Regions from separate parts of the Paenibacillus sp. RRE4 genome, predicted to be linked through region 2. Evidence: a T-box and tRNA genes for the amino acid it is inferred to sense, from the RefSeq annotation. Region 2 holds a T-box; the other regions hold tRNA genes.
What was found. A T-box is a leader RNA that pairs with one kind of tRNA and senses whether it is charged. The one in region 2 lies ahead of leuS (leucine--tRNA ligase), so its partner is inferred to be a tRNA-Leu.

Region 1: it encodes a tRNA-Leu, which carries the amino acid that the T-box ahead of leuS (leucine--tRNA ligase) is inferred to sense. The anticodon was not compared.
Region 3: it encodes a tRNA-Leu, which carries the amino acid that the T-box ahead of leuS (leucine--tRNA ligase) is inferred to sense. The anticodon was not compared.
Region 4: it encodes a tRNA-Leu, which carries the amino acid that the T-box ahead of leuS (leucine--tRNA ligase) is inferred to sense. The anticodon was not compared.

The regions. Positions count from the first base shown of each region.
Region 1 covers NZ_JAUZUT010000001.1:1,223,370-1,227,990, reverse strand. Annotated here, with positions in the region: gene Q9R46_RS05705 (ABC transporter substrate-binding protein) at 1-109, opposite strand, end outside; gene xynC (glucuronoarabinoxylan endo-1,4-beta-xylanase XynC) at 477-1,877, shown strand; tRNA gene Q9R46_RS05695 (tRNA-Leu) at 1,969-2,053, opposite strand; gene pelA (pectate lyase) at 2,256-3,209, opposite strand; gene Q9R46_RS05685 (hypothetical protein) at 3,378-3,773, opposite strand; gene Q9R46_RS05680 (hypothetical protein) at 3,906-4,621, opposite strand, start outside.
Region 2 covers NZ_JAUZUT010000001.1:3,488,461-3,493,081, forward strand. Annotated here, with positions in the region: gene comER (late competence protein ComER) at 1-235, shown strand, start outside; gene leuS (leucine--tRNA ligase) at 216-2,660, opposite strand; T-box leader at 2,734-2,986, opposite strand; gene Q9R46_RS15740 (phosphotransferase family protein) at 3,106-4,131, opposite strand; gene Q9R46_RS15745 (class I SAM-dependent DNA methyltransferase) at 4,288-4,621, opposite strand, start outside.
Region 3 covers NZ_JAUZUT010000001.1:3,311,058-3,315,678, reverse strand. Annotated here, with positions in the region: gene Q9R46_RS14965 (sensor histidine kinase) at 1-298, shown strand, start outside; gene Q9R46_RS14960 (NucA/NucB deoxyribonuclease domain-containing protein) at 443-925, shown strand; gene Q9R46_RS14955 (hypothetical protein) at 1,163-1,387, opposite strand; gene Q9R46_RS14950 (general stress protein) at 1,601-2,050, shown strand; tRNA gene Q9R46_RS14945 (tRNA-Leu) at 2,278-2,363, shown strand; gene Q9R46_RS14940 (M48 family metalloprotease) at 2,813-3,997, shown strand; gene Q9R46_RS14935 (insulinase family protein) at 4,555-4,621, shown strand, end outside.
Region 4 covers NZ_JAUZUT010000001.1:521,413-526,033, reverse strand. Annotated here, with positions in the region: gene Q9R46_RS02330 (HAD family hydrolase) at 1-291, opposite strand, end outside; gene Q9R46_RS02325 (hypothetical protein) at 449-877, opposite strand; cyclic di-AMP (ydaO/yuaA leader) riboswitch at 995-1,170, opposite strand; gene Q9R46_RS02320 (glutathione peroxidase) at 1,549-2,028, shown strand; tRNA gene Q9R46_RS02315 (tRNA-Leu) at 2,231-2,313, opposite strand; gene Q9R46_RS02310 (urease accessory protein UreF) at 2,762-3,463, shown strand; gene Q9R46_RS02305 (Rha family transcriptional regulator) at 3,728-3,931, shown strand; gene Q9R46_RS02300 (nitrogen regulation protein NR(II)) at 3,967-4,593, shown strand.

The DNA.
Region 1 (4,621 bases), 2.3 Mb from region 2:
GTTTGTCAGAGCCCTCTGCTGAAGAATCCGTTGTTTTACCCGAGGAACAGGCGGTAATGACCAACATCAGTATCAATACGCCAACAAACGGTACCCATGTCTTTTTCATTTCTTAACTTCCCCCCTGATGTTTGTTATGAATGCGTTTACATTTTGAATACAGCTTTATCATAAACGCTGATGATTCAATATGTCAACCGGTTGACATAAATTTTAAACAACGCTGTTATCCTATGAAAATAGCATTCGAGTCAAAAAAACATAAAAAATTACAAACAACTGCAATATATCGGGTATTTTTTACAGGAATAATATAGTAGAATTTACAAAACAAATCCTTTTTTTTATCAAAAGATCTATCCCGATCATTTCTGAGAGGATGTGATGCCTCCCTTTTCGAAGTTATGCCGAGAGATTTATTTTCTTGTCCAGGCTTTCGCAAGTCACTTATATTGAGGAGAGTGAACACATTGAAGATGAAGTTTAAATTTAAAAAATCAGTCAACCTGTTGTTAGCCTGCTTAACTGCTTTACCATTAATGTTAACCCCAACGACCGTATCAGCAGCGAGTGATGCCAACATTAACTTATCCTCACAGAAACAAGTAATCCGTGGCTTTGGCGGTATTAACCATCCCGCTTGGATTGGTGACTTAACGGCGGCACAACGTGAAACCGCTTTCGGTAATGATCAGAATCAACTGGGATTCTCCGTGCTCCGAATCTGGGTTGACCCTGATCGGAATAACTGGTCCCGTGAATTGGCTACAGCCAAGCGTGCGATTGAAAAGGGTGCTATCGTCTTTGCATCACCTTGGAACCCTCCAAGCAGTATGGTAGAAACGTTTAATCGAAACGGTGATACCAATGCAAAACGATTACGGTATGACAAATACGCTGCTTACGCGCAGCATCTGAATGACTTTGTGACTTATATGAAAAATAACGGTGTAAACCTGTATTCCATTTCCATTCAAAATGAGCCAGATTATGCTCATGACTGGACTTGGTGGACACCGCAAGAAATCCTTCGTTTTATGAAAGAAAATGCAGGTAGCATTCAAGGCACCAAAGTCATGGCTCCTGAATCCTTCCAATACCTGAAAAACATATCTGACCCCATTTTGAATGATCCGCAAGCTCTTGCTAACATGGATATTCTGGGAGCACATTTGTATGGAACACAGTTCAGCAATTTTGCTTATCCTCTTTTCAAACAAAAGGGAGCCGGTAAAGAACTCTGGATGACTGAAGTGTATTATCCGAACAGTGACAACAATTCCGCTGACCGCTGGCCGGAAGCGCTGGACATCTCCTACCACATGCACAATGCAATGGTTGAAGGCGATTTCCAAGCCTATGTATGGTGGTATATCCGCAGATCATATGGACCAATGAAGGAAGACGGTACGATCAGCAAGCGTGGATACAATATGGCTCATTTCTCCAAATTCATTCGCCCAGGCTATGTCAGAGTAGATGCTTCCAAAAACCCGGATACAAACACTTTCGTGTCTGCTTACAAAGGCAACAACCGAGTGGTTATCGTAGCGATTAACCGCGGTACATCTGCTGTTAGTCAAAAATTTGTGTTGCAGAACGGCAATGCTTCCACCGTATCTTCTTGGGTAACAGATGCTAATCGTAACTTGGCTAGTCAATCTGCAATAAATGTCTCTAACCGTGCGTTTACCGCACAGCTTCCGGCACGAAGTGTAACCACTTTCGTAGCTAATCTTACGGGTACAAGCTTTACTGCTGATGAAAACATTGCTTCCGAGTTCGAAATTGAACTTCCATTGACAGACATGGAGACTAACGTTGAAACTGACATTACCCCAGCTGTTGAACCTGCTGTTGAAGCTGTGAATCAATAAGAAATAATCAACAAAAGAAGTCAGAAATCTACTAGGAAAATATAAAAAGGTTACCTTAGAGATTAATCTCTGAAGTAACCTTTTTATGCGATGCGGTCGAGAGGACTCGAACCTCCACGGGGGGTTAGCCCACACGGACCTGAACCGTGCGCGTCTGCCAATTCCGCCACGACCGCATATATTGTGTCTTTCCAATCATTATCGGCGACAAGAAATAATATACCACGCGTAGTTTGACATGTCAACACATCTATTTATCACCAAATAAGTGCGAAACAGATATGTATCCGATTCGCACTTATCAGGCCTGCTTCAGATTAAGCTTATATATCCGTAAGTAGTGGACTTATTAGAAAATTCGGTTAAATAAACAATTTTCTACAGCTTGGACGGCCAGTTGCCGTACCATGCATAACCGCCTCTTCTTTCCTTTTCAATATCGCTCAGCTTATATTTCACAACGCCATCTCGTCCCACAAAGATCGGTTTGTCCGTACCGAGTTCATAGAAACGTGCCCAAATCGGTGATGCACTGGAATCAGCAATAATTCGGCTATCCCCATTCGCTCTCTCATACCGATAGCCTGTAATTTTCACTTTATTAAACCAGGCTTCGGCACCTTTGATAGATGCAGTGATTCTTGAATTAGCCGGTCTCGTTTTCAGAAACTTCACAATGTTCACGCTCTCACCTGCCGTTAATGAAGGCACTTCATAGATTCTGGCTCCCGCAGGTCTAAGTGAACTAGAATCATGCTGTTGTCCCCAGGCCGTTAACTTCCCACCGGATACCACCTGGGTATTCAGAATAGCATCGACTCCTTTGGAAACTGCATTTTTACTGCGATTTGCAAGAGAACTGTCGATAAAGGAGAAGTTCCCCTTACGTCCTGCGACCTCATCAAGCATGTACATCACATTAATCATCGCATCATCATTATAGGTAATATGTTTATGATAGCCGGAACTTTGATAGACTTGAGGCCAACCGCCATTGGAGTACTGCATATTAAGCAAAAAGTTGATGCCTTTAATCGCTGCAGCAGAGTATCGCGGATCATTTGTTTTTTTGAATTCACTTGCTAGCCTTCTGATTTCTGAGTATGTAGCTTTGTTATCGATCGTTGATTTGGCCCATTCACCTGACGTCTGACTGTAATCTTTTCTCCAGCCTCCATCGGGGCGCTGATTCTTTAAGATATCGGACATACTCGCCGTTGTACCGGAAGCATCAGCTGCCGATACGGTTGGTACAGGAAGAACGGCTATTCCCGCTACGGAGAATACCATTGAACACGCCAGTACAAAGGTTACTAATTTTTTTGCTTTCACTCGACAACACTCTCCCAATTCACAAATTTGATTACCTTTATAACATATATTCCAATGAAAACAATTTAAATACAAATTATGTATTTAATAAGGTTATGATATGCAATAAATATATTTTTGTCAATATACGCAACAGGACTATATAGTTTATTTATTTAATATTTTTTTTTATTTTTGCTTTAATTTATTTGCTAAAGTATAGATATCCTCGAAGTTATTGGTTTTAAGAATCATTTTCTCTGTGTCAAAGATAAGTAATGTTGGACTTTTATCGATATCGAACATTTTCACATAATTATACTTTTGCGACGTATCCCCCATACTTATAAAATTCAGCTTGCTGAAGCGAAGGGAAGACATCACTTCATCTGTATTTACAATTCCTAATAACTGTTTGTTCAACGTATTCAAGTCTGAATCCACGTTCCAAAATACATAGCCGCTATATGTTCCCTGTTGCTGCGAACGTAATTCGTTCATTGCTGCTTCTTTGTTATCAGCTGAACAGCTCGCTGTCATTACAGCCGTAAAGACGAGTAAGAAAATAATTAGTGCTTTTCTCATCGTGATAACCTCCTCGAAATAACCAAGTCATATATAATACATTAACTTACAAGCTTTAGAGGCTGCCCTCTAGCAGCCTCTTGAACATCTCATTCTACAACCTTATTCATTTTTATTCTTGCAATATATATTTTATTCACTGACTACAGAAGCCGTAAATGAAGGAATTGAGAACGAATCCGTAAATACGACATCTTGAGCAGGAATATCACCGAAATAGTAAAGTGCACCGATCTTCACCGTGGCACTACTGGAAACAGAAGTGGTCTTTCCTGCTCCAGTGATATTCGTTGTGCCTTCCAAATAATAAGCATCCAACTCCGAACCATTTTTGTTTAGGAAGTCCGTATATTGTTTATTTAATTTCCAAGAGGCGTTGGAGCCATTGGATATTGAATTGTTAGAACCTAACGGAAACGTTACTCCTACCCCAGCGCCTTTATAGGATAATTTAATCGTTACATTTTTAGGATTATTCGGATTATCAACAATTGGATATGTGAGCCCGATTGGGCCAGATGTAAAAGAGTAGTTAGCTGAAGTCGATATGATCATACTTTGGTTTTTAATGATAGTACCTTGTTTCCCATTTGAATTTTTCCAAAAGTACAGGTTTCCCATTAGTGGAGAGAACTTTAGCTGCATGGGACTAGTTCCTGTTGCAATATAATTTGTGTTCCAGAATACACCACCATACATATAGTTGCTGTATTTATAGGATTTCACAACAGGCATTTGTGCAGAAGCCAAGGCAACTTCGCCTGCTAGAGGTCCGTAATCTGTGTAAGTATCGGAATACTGGTCATCACTTCTGATCCCATTTACCAGACTTTCCAGATTAACAGGTT
Region 2 (4,621 bases):
GATGCTTCTAGGTACAGGCAAACTGCTCACCGAGGGAGGTTATACTCCACAAGAACTTCAAGCCCGTGTCGCCGTACCTGGCGGAATAACCGCTCAGGCACTTGCGCTGCTAAGAAACAACCTCGATGGTGTTTTTGATAGTCTGATCCATACAACACATGAAAAATACGATGAAGATTTAGTCAAACTGGATGAGGTATTTCGTGCCAGCGAGATTAACCGGCAACAATATTAACCAGTTTGCCTGGAACGGCAATGACTTTGCGAATAGTCTTGCCTTCCAGCGCCTGTTTCACAGGTGCAAGTTCCATCGTGTAGTCCTGCATTCCCTGTGCATCCAGATCCTTCGCGATCGTCGCACGAGTTACAATTTTGCCGTTCACTTGAACTACGATTTCCACTTCTGCATCCACAGTCATGGACTCATCGTATGCAGGCCAAGCTACGTAAGAGATTCCACCCTCGTGTCCAAGACGATTCCACAGTTCCTCTGCCATATGCGGCGCCAGAGGTGACAGCAATTGAACAAAGTTCTCCATCGCTTCACGAGGCAGCGTCTCTGCTTTGTACGCATCGTTGATGAAGATCATCAATTGGCTGATCGCCGTGTTGAAGCGCAGATGCTCCAGGTCTTCAGTGACTTTTTTGATCGTTTTGTGTGCTGTCCGTTTGAACTCGTCGGTTCCGCCGTCAGCCTTAATTTTCTCATTGATCGCACCAGTATCTTCGTTAATGAACAGGCGCCATACGCGTGACAGGAAACGATACATTCCCTCTACCCCGTTTGCGTTCCAAGGTTTAGTCGCTTCCAGAGGGCCCATAAACATTTCATAGAGACGCAGTGTATCTGCACCGAATTCGTTCACAATTTCATCCGGATTGATGACGTTACCGCGAGATTTACTCATTTTTTCATTGTTAGTACCCAGGATCATACCTTGGTTAACCAGCTTATGGAACGGCTCTTTCGTGTGTACGACACCCAGATCATACAGCACTTTGTGCCAGAAACGAGCATACAACAAGTGCAGTACTGCATGTTCTGCTCCACCGATGTACAGGTCAACTGGCAACCATTGCTGTTGTTTCTCCTGTGAGATCAGTTCTTTGTCGTTGTGCGGATCGATAAACCGCAGGTAATACCAACAGCTTCCCGCCCATTGTGGCATCGTGTTGGTTTCGCGGCGGGCTTTCATGCCCGTTTCCGGATCAACCGTATTTACCCAATCCGTCACGTTTGCCAGTGGGGATTCCCCTGTACCTGAAGGTTTAATCTGGTCAATGTCAGGCAGCAACAGTGGCAATTGATCTTCTGGTACAGTCTTCATCGTCCCGTCTTCCAGATGCAGAATCGGAATCGGCTCTCCCCAATAACGTTGACGGCTGAACAGCCAGTCGCGCAGACGGTACGTTGTTTTTCCTTGTCCTTTGCCGTTCTCTTCGAGCCAAGCGATCATTTTCGCCGCAGCTTCTTCATTATTCAAACCGTTCAGGAAATCGGAGTTCACATGCGCGCCGTCACCTGTATACGCCTCTTTTGTAACATCTCCGCCTTCGATAACTTCAATAATATTCAGATCAAACTGCTTCGCGAATTCCCAGTCACGTGCATCGTGTCCTGGAACAGCCATAACAGCTCCTGTACCATAGCCAGCAAGTACATAGTCAGCAATCCAGATCGGCAACTTCGCTCCGTTAACCGGATTGATCGCGTATGCACCTGTGAATACACCTGTTTTGTCTTTCGCCAAGTCCGTACGTTCCAGATCACTCTTACGCGCAGCCTGCTCCTGATAAGCTTTCACTGCCTCGCGCTGTTCTTCGGATGTAATTGCGTCAACCAATTCATGCTCTGGAGCCAGAACGGCAAAACTTGCACCGAACAATGTATCTGCGCGGGTTGTGAATACTTTGATCACTTCTTCACGGCCTTCGATGGCAAAAACCACTTCGGCGCCGGTCGATTTACCGATCCAGTTGCGTTGCATATCCTTGATGCTTTCCGACCAGTCCAGCTCTTCCAGATCTTCCAGCAAACGCTCCGCGTATTCCGTAATTTTCAGTACCCATTGACGCATCGGTTTACGTACAACCGGGTGTCCGCCACGTTCACTCTTACCGTCAATAACCTCTTCGTTCGCCAGAACCGTGCCCAATGCTTCACACCAGTTAACCGGCACTTCATCGACATAGGCCAAACCTTTATTGTACAGCTGAATAAAGATCCACTGTGTCCATTTGTAATACTCAGGGTCTGTTGTACTGATCTCACGATCCCAGTCATATGAGAATCCGAGAGATTTGATCTGACGACGGAAATTGTCAATGTTGCGGAATGTGATATGACGCGGGTGTTCCCCCGTATCCAGTGCGTGCTGCTCTGCTGGCAGACCGAAAGCGTCCCAGCCCATTGGATGTAGCACATTATATCCTCGCATCCGTTTGTAACGGGATACGATATCCGTTGCAGTATATCCTTCCGGGTGACCTACGTGCAGTCCTGAACCGGACGGATAAGGGAACATATCCAGTGCATAAAACTTCGGCTTGGACGGGTCCTCACCTGTTTTAAACGTTTTGTTGTCATCCCAATATTGTTGCCAGCTTTTCTCCATCACTTGCGGCTGATAGCCGTGCTTCGGCTGATGATTCTCACTCATCTATAATTCCTCCTTCAGGTTATACGCGCTTTATAACAACAAAAAAACCTCAGCATCCCGTAGCGTTTGCAGCGCTAGGGACGAGAGGTTGAATTCCCGTGGTACCACCCTAGTTAGCGGACGAACGTGCTTCGTCATCCACTCCCTTTAGACCTGTAACGGCGGTTAACCGATGCGGATTTCCAGTTATGCACACAAGGCATAGAACTTTGTAATCACCGCATTTCTCCAAGGCGAGTTCGCAAAATACTGTCAATCGGCTTGCACCAACCGCCGACTCTCTGTCATGTACAGCATCTACTACTGATCCTTATCATCGAAATATGTATACAATATAGGAAGCATTATATAAAAATGCAAGCCCAAAGTCAATATGACATGTCACATTCTCTTTCACACCAATCAGACTTTACTGTCCTTAATATGCCATGTCAGCTGGCCTTACTCACATTTTTCTAAACCGTTCAATGCCTTCCTGCAAATTAACCATCGTAGATTCGATATGCTCCTTGTTATCATACTGACGGTAATCACATTCAATTCGGAGCGCAAGATCAAAATACAAATCGTATAAACTTCTGCGCTTCCGCTCATTCTCTGTCTCAACCTCACGTCCATATCCTTTGAGAAAACCCGGAGTATAGTTAAAATGACTGAAATAATGCTCCATGAGCGGATCGCCCCATAATGAGCGTTCAAAATCAATAATTGCCGTAATTTGTTCATCCTTTACCAGCACATTACCATCCCACAGATCCCAGCTGATCAGGGCAGGCTCTGCCACCTCGTCCAGTGCATCTGATCTCTCATCAATCAAACGTCTCAGCTCATTGTAATCCATGCCGATATCAACTCCTGCCTCTTCACCATCTGCAAGCATATCATGCATGAGCATCAAGAAAGCTTCTCTCCACGTCGCACGTTGTCTGTCCTTTCCGGAAAAATAACCAAACCGCTCTCCCTTAATCTGGTTAATTCGCTGGTTGTACCAGCCTAACTGCCGTTCAACCGCTTCCTGAGTTTCGGCTGTGAACTGTGCTTTCACCTGGTTGTATGGAACCCCGGGCATAAACTCCATAATGAAATACTGCGCGGGAGCCATGAGTAGTGAAGCATCATATGCAAGTACCAGAGGCACAGGAACATCCTTTAATTCAGCAACAAGCTGGAGTGCTTCCACTTCAGCCGTCATTAGATCCTGTTCACAACGCATCAGATTGGTCGTAGCCGCAGGTGCGATTTTAAGGACAACTTTCCGTCCATCGTCAAGCAAAATTTTATAAGCATGGTTTGCCCAGCCATCAATCATTTCCTCGTAATCCTGAATCGTTACAGCCAGGTGATGCTTAATGATCTGATCCAGCTGTTCTTTGGACAATCTCGTTTTATATGTACTTTCCATCTCTACAAATCCCCCTGTGATTGGAATGTGGTTCGCCCGTTTGGAAAACGCTTTCCGTTTTTCATTCATTATGTCTCTCTTTGCTTCAAGCGGCAATACTTTTTATCATATCTGTTCAAAAAAAACTGCCTCAAGCAACATACTTACACGTTGCTCAAGGACAGTTTCATAACCTTACATATCAATTAGTTAAGCATCGCTCGTTATAATTTTCTCATTAAACATTCATTTTATAGCCACGTAGAACAAACGCTGTGCGTTATCTCCAGCTTCTTTCCACTCAAAGTCTGCATACACCTTCACATCCCGGAAGCCCGCTTTGCTTAATTCAAGCTTCATCCAGTCTGGATCATAAGCCCGTTGCATATGAATCTCCTCAAATCGCTGATACGTATCCCTGTTGCCCTCATCCAATCTAGAAAAAATGCTCAGATGATGCTCGATCTCACACCGCTCCTGATCCAAATCACACGTCCAGATATATGAGACCGAGCGCTCATCTAACACAAAAGGCTGTTCCTCATCATACCGAATCAATGTATTTGGATGGTGTACATCA
Region 3 (4,621 bases), 180 kb from region 2:
GCTTCTCGTGGATGTCAAGCAGCAATCGCATGAGATGACCATGTTGGCTTTCTCTGTACGGGACACAGGGATCGGCATTCCGGCTCATCAGATGGACCAACTGTTTGATGCCTTTACGCAATCTGATATTTCACATGCAAGAAGGTTCGGAGGCAGTGGACTTGGATTAACCATCTGCAAAGAACTATTGGAATTAATGAACGGTACTATTACTGTAGATAGTGCTGAAGGAAAAGGAACCGAGTTTCAAGTGACCGTGCCTTTTCTAAGTACACAGAGTATTTTTAACGCAGGATAAGATAGTGCAGAGAGCAGCCGGATGAATCCGGCTGTTTTTTATGTTGAATGATTATGTTGAATAGTTATGTGAAATGGATTGTTTTACGAACTGGCGTTCTGTTATAATGCTATGGATGTTAGTGTTACATGGGGGAGGCACATCATGAGTAAGAAACGCAGCAGAAGAAGCAAGAGAGGGAGCCGAGGATTCAAAAGCAAACTATTGACATTAGTAGGTGCCATCGTGATTGCTCTGTACGCCATGGCTGGAGGAGAGTGGCCGCTGGACATCCCGTCTCCGTTCAAAACAACCGATAAGAGTGTAGATCATACAATCACTTTTCCCGCTGAGCGGTATCCCGAAACAGCAAACCATATCCGAAAGGCGATTCAAGCGGGGCATTCCGATGTCTGTACGATTGACCGGAAAGGCGCTGAAGAGAACAGGGAACTGTCACTGAAAGGTGTGCCGGTCAAAAAAGGCAAGGATCGGGATGAGTGGCCTATGGCAATGTGTGCAGAAGGCGGTAAAAATGCGGATATCCAGTACATTACGCCAAAGGATAATCGCGGTGCAGGCTCATGGGTGGGCAATCAACTAAGTACATATCCGGATGGTACGCGCGTCAAATTTGTTGTGAAGTAATCCAATACATGTTGCAGCAATGGAAGGATTCAAAGTGTTTTTTGCCTAGGGGAGATATAAAAAGGCATCATAAGAAAAACCAGACGTTAGAGGCGTCTGGTTTTTAACTATAAGTTGACTGTAGTAGGACATAGAACATTAAAATTTCTCGTCTACAGTCTATCTTTATCTATTAGCGTGTGTCTAAGTTCTCTTGTAATGAGAGTAACTGGATTGAATATGCTTGCTGGAAAGTGTCTACACGAGTTGCATCGTACCCAGATGGTGAGAGCGAAGGGTTAACAGGCGAGTGACTTGTTCGACTTCATCAAACGGAATCCACACATTTCCCTGTACAGTTCGTAAGGAGAGAATAGAACTGTCTGCTGAGCGTTCTGGAAAACCGGTTACGGTCTGTCCGCTTGTATTCCGAACCATAATCTGTTGATTGCGCCGAATGGCAATTTCTACCTCTTTTTTCATAAGTCATTGCTCCTGATTTATAAGATGTTCATCCGTATGACTGTGTTTTCAATGGTTAATTTGTCTTCTTTATCTAGTCTATCAGAACTAGGTATAGATTTCCAGTAGAGAAATGATCAAGCTGTTCTAGGTGAATTGACTTAGCGGATGGAAATACGTTACTGATCATAAGCTACAGGGTTATATAAAGTATGAGGAAGAGGAGGGGAATGCATGACGAAGCTGTTTGTTGGGCTTGCTCGTTCGGAGCACGAAGCGATTATAATGTTAAATTCCTTAAAGAAGGAAGGCATCCAAGATCAATATATGGGGGCTGTGGCCAAAGAGCAATTGGATTTGGAGATGATCAGCGAGAAGACGGGGCTACCCAAACCGTTAAAAGGTGCCGGAACGGATGGCGCGTTTGGAGCGTTGAAAGGCATATTAGCCGGGTTAGGAAAACGAATGGATCAGACCGCATCGATCGGAAAAGCAGTACGAAGATTAGCTGGCAATGAGATCGGAAGTGAGACGGATGATCTGGTCTTAACGCTGACAGAAGCAGGCATTCCGCAAGAAGACGCACGTCAGTATGAGGACTGGCTACTGCAGGGTCACATTCTGGTTTTTGTAGAGTGTAATGAGGAGCAAATCGAGCTTGTGAAGCCTATTTTGCTTTTTTAGTTTAATTTAAGGCTGATTTTAGGTTCCTTTAATGTTGGGGAGGTATTCTTATCTCACACCTCCCTTAATATAGATGGTTTATCGGAAGTCCGGGACCGCAACTCGGACTTTCTAGGCACTGTGAGCTAGCGCTTGCAGTGCCTGTTTCATTTTTTTTAGGAAAAAGAGTTGCATTATTAATTTATTCATGGTAAGATATTTCTTGTCGCCAAGAAAATATTACATACGCCGGGGTGGCGGAATTGGCAGACGCACAGGACTTAAAATCCTGCGGTAGGTGACTACCGTACCGGTTCGATCCCGGTCCTCGGCATATTAAGAACAAGGGTTTCAGCTCGTTAGAGCTGGAACCCTTGTTTCTTTTTAGATGTTTTGCTAACGGTGTCTTTTTTAGAAATTCGAGGTCTCTAGTGTCCTCGAAATGAAGTACGCTTTCACTACGCGGTACTATTTTAACCTCTGCATTAAAGACTTGGAATATTTCTCTTGGATAAACAATAGCGGCATCGAGAGAGCCAGTGTGGATAACTTTTAAAGTTGCTATTGAGGAATCTGAAAGGAAATTTAAGGAATTATTTGTTTTTTGTTAGTTCAATAAAGTTCATAATTAGTTCTTAAGAATGTAGCTAGTAATTTGTCAACCATGTTCATATAGTTTATGCTCTTGCTTAAGTAGAAGGTATTTCAATTGTTAAAAAATTTATAGAGATTACACAAAGTTATATGTTTTTGATTATTTTGCATCTAGGGGAGGAGGCAAATATGGGATTACTATATTCTATTAGCTTTTTAGCAGGAAATTTTTTGGGGATTAGTCATATGGTTCATTTATTAATGGGAATCAATGATAGGAAGAATCGAGATAAGAAAATTGAATGGTTCGCGATTGTCTTATTAATATGGCTTCAGGTATCACCGGCGGTTGTTTTATTCTTCCTTTTCCAGTCTCAATATAATTGGATTCAACATGCACTGATAATAATTGTTTCATTTTCAGTTGGCTTTAAATGGACTGGTTCTTGGATTCAGACTACAAATGAGTTAGAAAAAGTGATTCTAGGGGAAAAGGAGATAAAATCAACTGAAAAAACAAGTGTAGAACAGTTTGAGAGAAATTACTTAGTCAGAATGGTAAAGTATCTTCAAAATATATATGAAAGAATGTTCCCTTATAAAGCGTGGCTCAAAAGATATATACATTTCCTTCCTGGAGAACAAGATGATAGGGCTGTGCAGATATTACAAGAACTAAGCCAAGAAATTGGTGTTTTAAATGTAATTCTTTGCGTGTATCCAAGTGATAATACAGGGGGATACGCCATATTAAAACCACGTTTTAGAAAAGGGGTTTCCTTTGTGCTTATCTCATCATTTGCGTCTGAAAATTTATCATATGATGAGCTTAGAGCATTAATAGCTCATGAGCTAATGCACATTCGTAATAAGGACTATCGTTCTAACGACATATTATTTTCTTTAGGAACAATCTATGTTTCTTTATTTGCTACCATACTCTACGCTTCGTTAATTGATCTAATTAGCAATCTGTTCCCATTCTTGGCAATAGTTTTACTAATTGTTCTCCCCCTGTTGCTGATAGTGTCTCTCATTATTCTCTTATATTTTCTTCATAGTAAACAGGGATATTGGTTTCAGATTGGAGAACTGCGTGCGGATAGAAAAAGTTGTATGTTATCAGGTGATATGCGAGAGGGAATGCTAAATCTATTAGAAAGGTTGAAATACGAAGAGGAGACTGAGAACTCAAACAAAATATGGTTTCAAAGATATTTTTCAAAATATAATAGTTGGCACTCCCACCCTAGCGTAGATTATCGAATAAAAATGATACAAAATTATAAACAATGGTCTTACAGAGATTATTTTATACATTTCTTACAAACAATTAAGTGGGCTATAACAGGTAAGGGATGGAGTGGTTCTTGAATTGCGAATAATATTCAAAAAGTACATGTGGGGGTTATGTAGCTAAGGATAGTAGGGGCGTTGTCAGTAGCAAAGATCGTTATAGATCATGATACCGACATGGTTTCTGCGTTCATATTCTAACATGGCTATATACAAATTTCCTGAACGGAGAAGTTAGAGTACGGCAAATATATCTTTGATTTGTATGATTAGAAGGGTTATGCTAGGGGTTTCCGAGGAGGACTAATTCAGGCTTTAAATCCGGCGGTAGGTGACTATCGTACCGGTTCGATCCCGGTCCTCGGCATCTTAAAGAAAAAATCACATGAGCCTTGTTAATCAAGAGCTTATGTGATTTTTTTCTGCACTTTTTGCTTCTAGAAATATGATTTCATCTCATGCAGGTTCTTTATAAGCCCGTAGCTCATAAACATAACCCCCACATAATACATATCAGAAAGTGGATTCGGCTGTCTTTTTATGAAGAGAGGTCACAATGGTGTATACTATCGATAGGCATATATTACCTTTCCCATCAACCAACACAACAATCTATGGACGGAGGACTCAAGTTTATGTTGAAACAGCTTAAGCCATACAAGGTATTACAGGAGCGTAGAATAGAAGAACTGAAATCCGATG
Region 4 (4,621 bases), 3.0 Mb from region 2:
AGAAGGAAACGGTTGCTCCAGTTCTTTATGAAATTTCAGCTTCTCCTGAATCAGAGTGCGGTGATTTTCATCATGAATATATGTACGTATGGCTACTTTCATGGGCCACTGTTCATAATTACGGTAACAGGTAGCAAACAGTTCTCTTACCGCCTCGATCTTTACTGGATAGCCGTAATCATTCGCCTCCCGAACGAACTGCCCAATAATATCATCTACTGGCTCCCATTCATCCACCAGCGTATCCCCCACATCAAAAAACAACCACTTCAATCCGGCAATATCCGGCACGCTGATTCCTCCTCGTAAGCTGCAGGTTATCCCTCGCTTCTATACTACCGTACTGTTTCCATAAAAAAAGAAGACCCACGACAAGCATGAGTCTCCTCAAATTCCGTTAGTCTATACCTGCAATTATAACAGGCGTCTTACCTTGGATCAATGTCAATCACAAGCTGCTTACTTCAGCTTCAGGTTTATTGCAACTATTAAGAAGGAACCCGACTTCTCCATTCAATGAATAGACAATTTTATCCGCTCCCATTCCACGATAAATCCCTTTAGGATGGCTCTGCTCCGTGATCACACACAAAGACTTCGATGTCCATGAGCGACAAATTTGAAGATAGCGGCATGTCAAGTTCAGACTGTTCTCAAAAATAAATACATTGCCTACACTGCCTTGCGGCAAAAACCATTTCTCAGCAGCTGCTGTATTCATACGGATGACGTGTTCTACGCCAAGACGGCGAAGTTTGCGCTCCTCATCAGCACTGTTCGTCAGAACGGCAAATGGCATTTTTTTATACATCAGCAATTTCACAAATTTACGTCCTGCTTCATTTGGAGCGGTTACCAAAATCATCTCTTTATCCATTCTTCGTTCCTCCCTTGGCGTGAAAAGACAACAAAAAAGAAGCGTGGGGACCAAGGCCTCCGAAACGCTTCTTAAATAATCCATGACGAAAGCGCCATGAACCAGCGTGCGGTTTGTTGCCTCTCCCTTTAACGCTTACGAGGTTAGCTGACGGATTCGGGCGCGAGAGTCGCCCTATTTCCGGCTTTCACCGAAAAATTCACCCCATGAATGTCCGCTGCTGTCATACAGCCCATTCTGTTGGTTCCCCCGTTTTCCATCCACAATGAATGGAAACTCAGCGATTAAAACATCGTTCGTAAATCTTGAGTATAAGACCGATCGATATTATCGTTTGTTTCGTTTTTCAGGTACAATTTAATTAAAATTCAAATTACGCTATGAATCATACACCCGTACCATGATCATGTAAAGTGCATACAGATCACCGAATCGCCAGATTTCCGGCAATAACCTATGATAATAACGCTTACAATGAGCTTATACGCTATCCTCCTCTTCCAAGCTATCTAATTCTCAACCGTACAAAAATTGATTCATGGTTTTTTCGTCCATTTTTGAGTCCAGAAAGCGAATGGTTATAACAACGATAATCCCAAATAAGTTTTGCATTATTTAATTGTTTAAAATATAATAAGCATATTAAGAATAACAGGATGGAGGCGTTTCCCATGTCAGTCTATGATTACAAAGTAAACACCCTTCGCGGACAAGAGATTGAGATGTCCCAATATCGCGGCAAAGTGTTGTTAATTGTGAATACCGCAAGCCAGTGCGGTCTCACCCCTCAATTCAAGGGCTTGCAAGAGCTTCAGGATAAATTCCAGGATGCTCCGTTTGAAGTGCTTGGATTCCCAAGCAACCAATTCGCGCAGGAAAAAGGATCTTCCGACGATATTGCTGAATTTTGTCAGATGAATTATGGCGTAAGCTTCCCGATGTTTGAAAAAATTGACGTCAATGGTTCAAGCGCTCATCCGCTCTTCCAACACATTTCCAAAGAAGCACCAGGCTTGCTCGGCTCCAAAGCCATCAAATGGAACTTTACCAAATTCCTTGTCGATCAGGATGGTAAAGTTGTGAAACGATATGCTCCGCAGACTACACCGGACAAAATCGAAGAGGATATTCAGAAGCTGATTAACAAATAAATATAGATTTTCGAACAAACATATAAACAAAAACAAGCCACCTATAAAGCAAAGAGCCAGACACTGCTCAAGCTTTTGGGCGGCTTTTTTGCGTCCTCTCTTTTAACACATGTCCTCATCCTGAATAATTCGCCCTTGTTGCTATATGAAAACAAAAAAAGCTCTCCATCACGGAAAGCTTCTCTCGTAAATCTTCATATAATGCGGTCGAGAGGACTCGAACCTCCACGGGCATACGCCCACTACCCCCTCAAGATAGCGTGTCTGCCATTCCACCACGACCGCATGTCGTAAATTATCGGCAACAGAATTGATTATACTGGATTCTTAAACAAAAGTAAAGTCCTTATTAATCACTTTATGAATGACATTTTACTACAACCGGATTTACTCTAAATGGATAACAGTTCTTCTTCCCTTCCTATTCCACACCTCTTGCAAAATTCAGTCATATTTCTTCGAAAATTACATATCATTAATCTGATTCGGCAAAAAGGCCTAAGGGACTTTAGACATAAATATATGACACAGATAGAATTTATAATGTTATATTATATAACTCTAATTCTGAATTTTATTTAATCAAGTTTTTATTTTCTCATAAATTATTGACAAAACACGGATATTTATGTGAATATATATATCATATAATTCGGATTTACACATTAAACTTAAAAAAAGATCATCATATGTAATTAAACATAACACAATAAAGCACAGGAGGCGAAAGATCGTGAACCGTGGGAATAAGCTACTCGATTATGCGAAACTGCTTGATCCCTCTGTCCAGGTGGGAGGATTCACCCATTTCTTCGGCATGGATACCCACATCAAGGAAGGTACCATTCGAACAGCTGAGGAACTCGAATCATTTATGCGTTGCCAGCTACACCCCAGTCTCGTTCGTCTAGAAGGTATGGCCATCAAGGGGATTTATAGCGCCACAGACCATAAAGACACTTGGCGAATTGCCCTGATCGACAAACTTGTGCATGTACAACGTACCCCTCCTGAACTTAGAGAGCAAGCAACAATCATAGGCAAACGTTTAATCAAACTGTCTCGCGCCTTGCATCCTTGGATCGATCTCAGCCCGCTTGAACAAATCTTCGTAAAATACAATTCAGTCGGTTGCCTCCCCACCGTTCACGCCTGGATCAACCACCACCTCGATATCCCCGTCGAAGAGGCGGTTCTCGGTTACTTACATTCAGCCATGAATGCATGCGTATCCGAAGCTTGCAAAGTTATTCCCCTAAATGAAAATGCCACTCGGGAACTGCTGGCCCGCCTGACCGCCGACCTTGAGAATGAATGGGCTACTGTGAGCGCCTCCTCACCGGATGCCCCTCTGCATCCTACGTCCATGTCTATGAAGTCGTTATTTCCCAGCTTCCACATGCTTGGAGCAGGCCTCCACGCTTACAGAGCATAATTCCGCACTCCTCTTCGAAACCTCCTTTTCAGAGCACACCAAAAACACGCCGCAACTCCCCTTGCTGGCGTGTTTTTTTATTTTGCACAATAAAAAATACGAATTTACGTCATTTTAATTCAAAAAATACACTTATTTCCGTATTTTTTAATTGTTAGATGACGGATTTACGTATATAATAGAACTAACAGCACGTATCTATATCTATTTTACACAAAGAATAACCTGCTGAATACTATAAAATCCACTCAGGGGTGAACCCTATTGAACAAGAAAAAACCAGTCACTCCGTTCGGATGGGCTATCAAACGACGCTTAACCGAACTTCAGGTCGATCAGAAAACCTTTTGCGAGCAACATGATATTCCGCCTTACCGTCTATCCAACCTTATTCACGGCACGCGCAAAGCAACCCGATTCAGACATCAGGTCGCTGATATTTTGAACATACCGGAGGAATTGAGATAAGAACACTTTCATCCATCATAAGGAGGACTTCTCCCATGGGAACTATTACATCCGACCTGGAAAGCCTATCTTTTCAGGCGACCAATCATCAGTTGATCATTATTGATCATCAATGGATGATACGAAGCTGTAACCGTGCCTGGCAGCACGGACTTCATAAACTCTTCTTACGAGTAGCCAGCCGCCACAATCATTACCTCCACCTGATGGAAGCTTGGGAAGCTCAACAGAAAAACCACTATCCAACCAAGTTCGCGAGGTATCTGAGGCATAATGTTGTTCCCTTTAAAAAAAACCATACATACGATATCTCTGTTACTACACCACACAACGAAGAGAAATGGTTTCGCGTAGAACTTACTCCCTTACAGAACGGTCCTACGATAGATACCAACCTCGCTTTGGTGGCCCACACAGATATTACAGAACAGAAGACGACAGAGCTTCAGCTACGACAAGCCTTGACTGAAGCGCGCACCCTCCACGGACTGTTGCCTATTTGTGCCGTTTGCAAACATATCAAGGATGAATCAGACGAATGGAACAGCGTTGAGCGCTATCTGGAAAAACACACTTCCGCCGAGTTTACACACGACATCTGCCCAGATTGCATCCGCCAGTTGTACCCCAAATACTCCAGTATTCTTGATCAGCATCACTAAACGGATATTTCTACAGAAAAAAACCTCC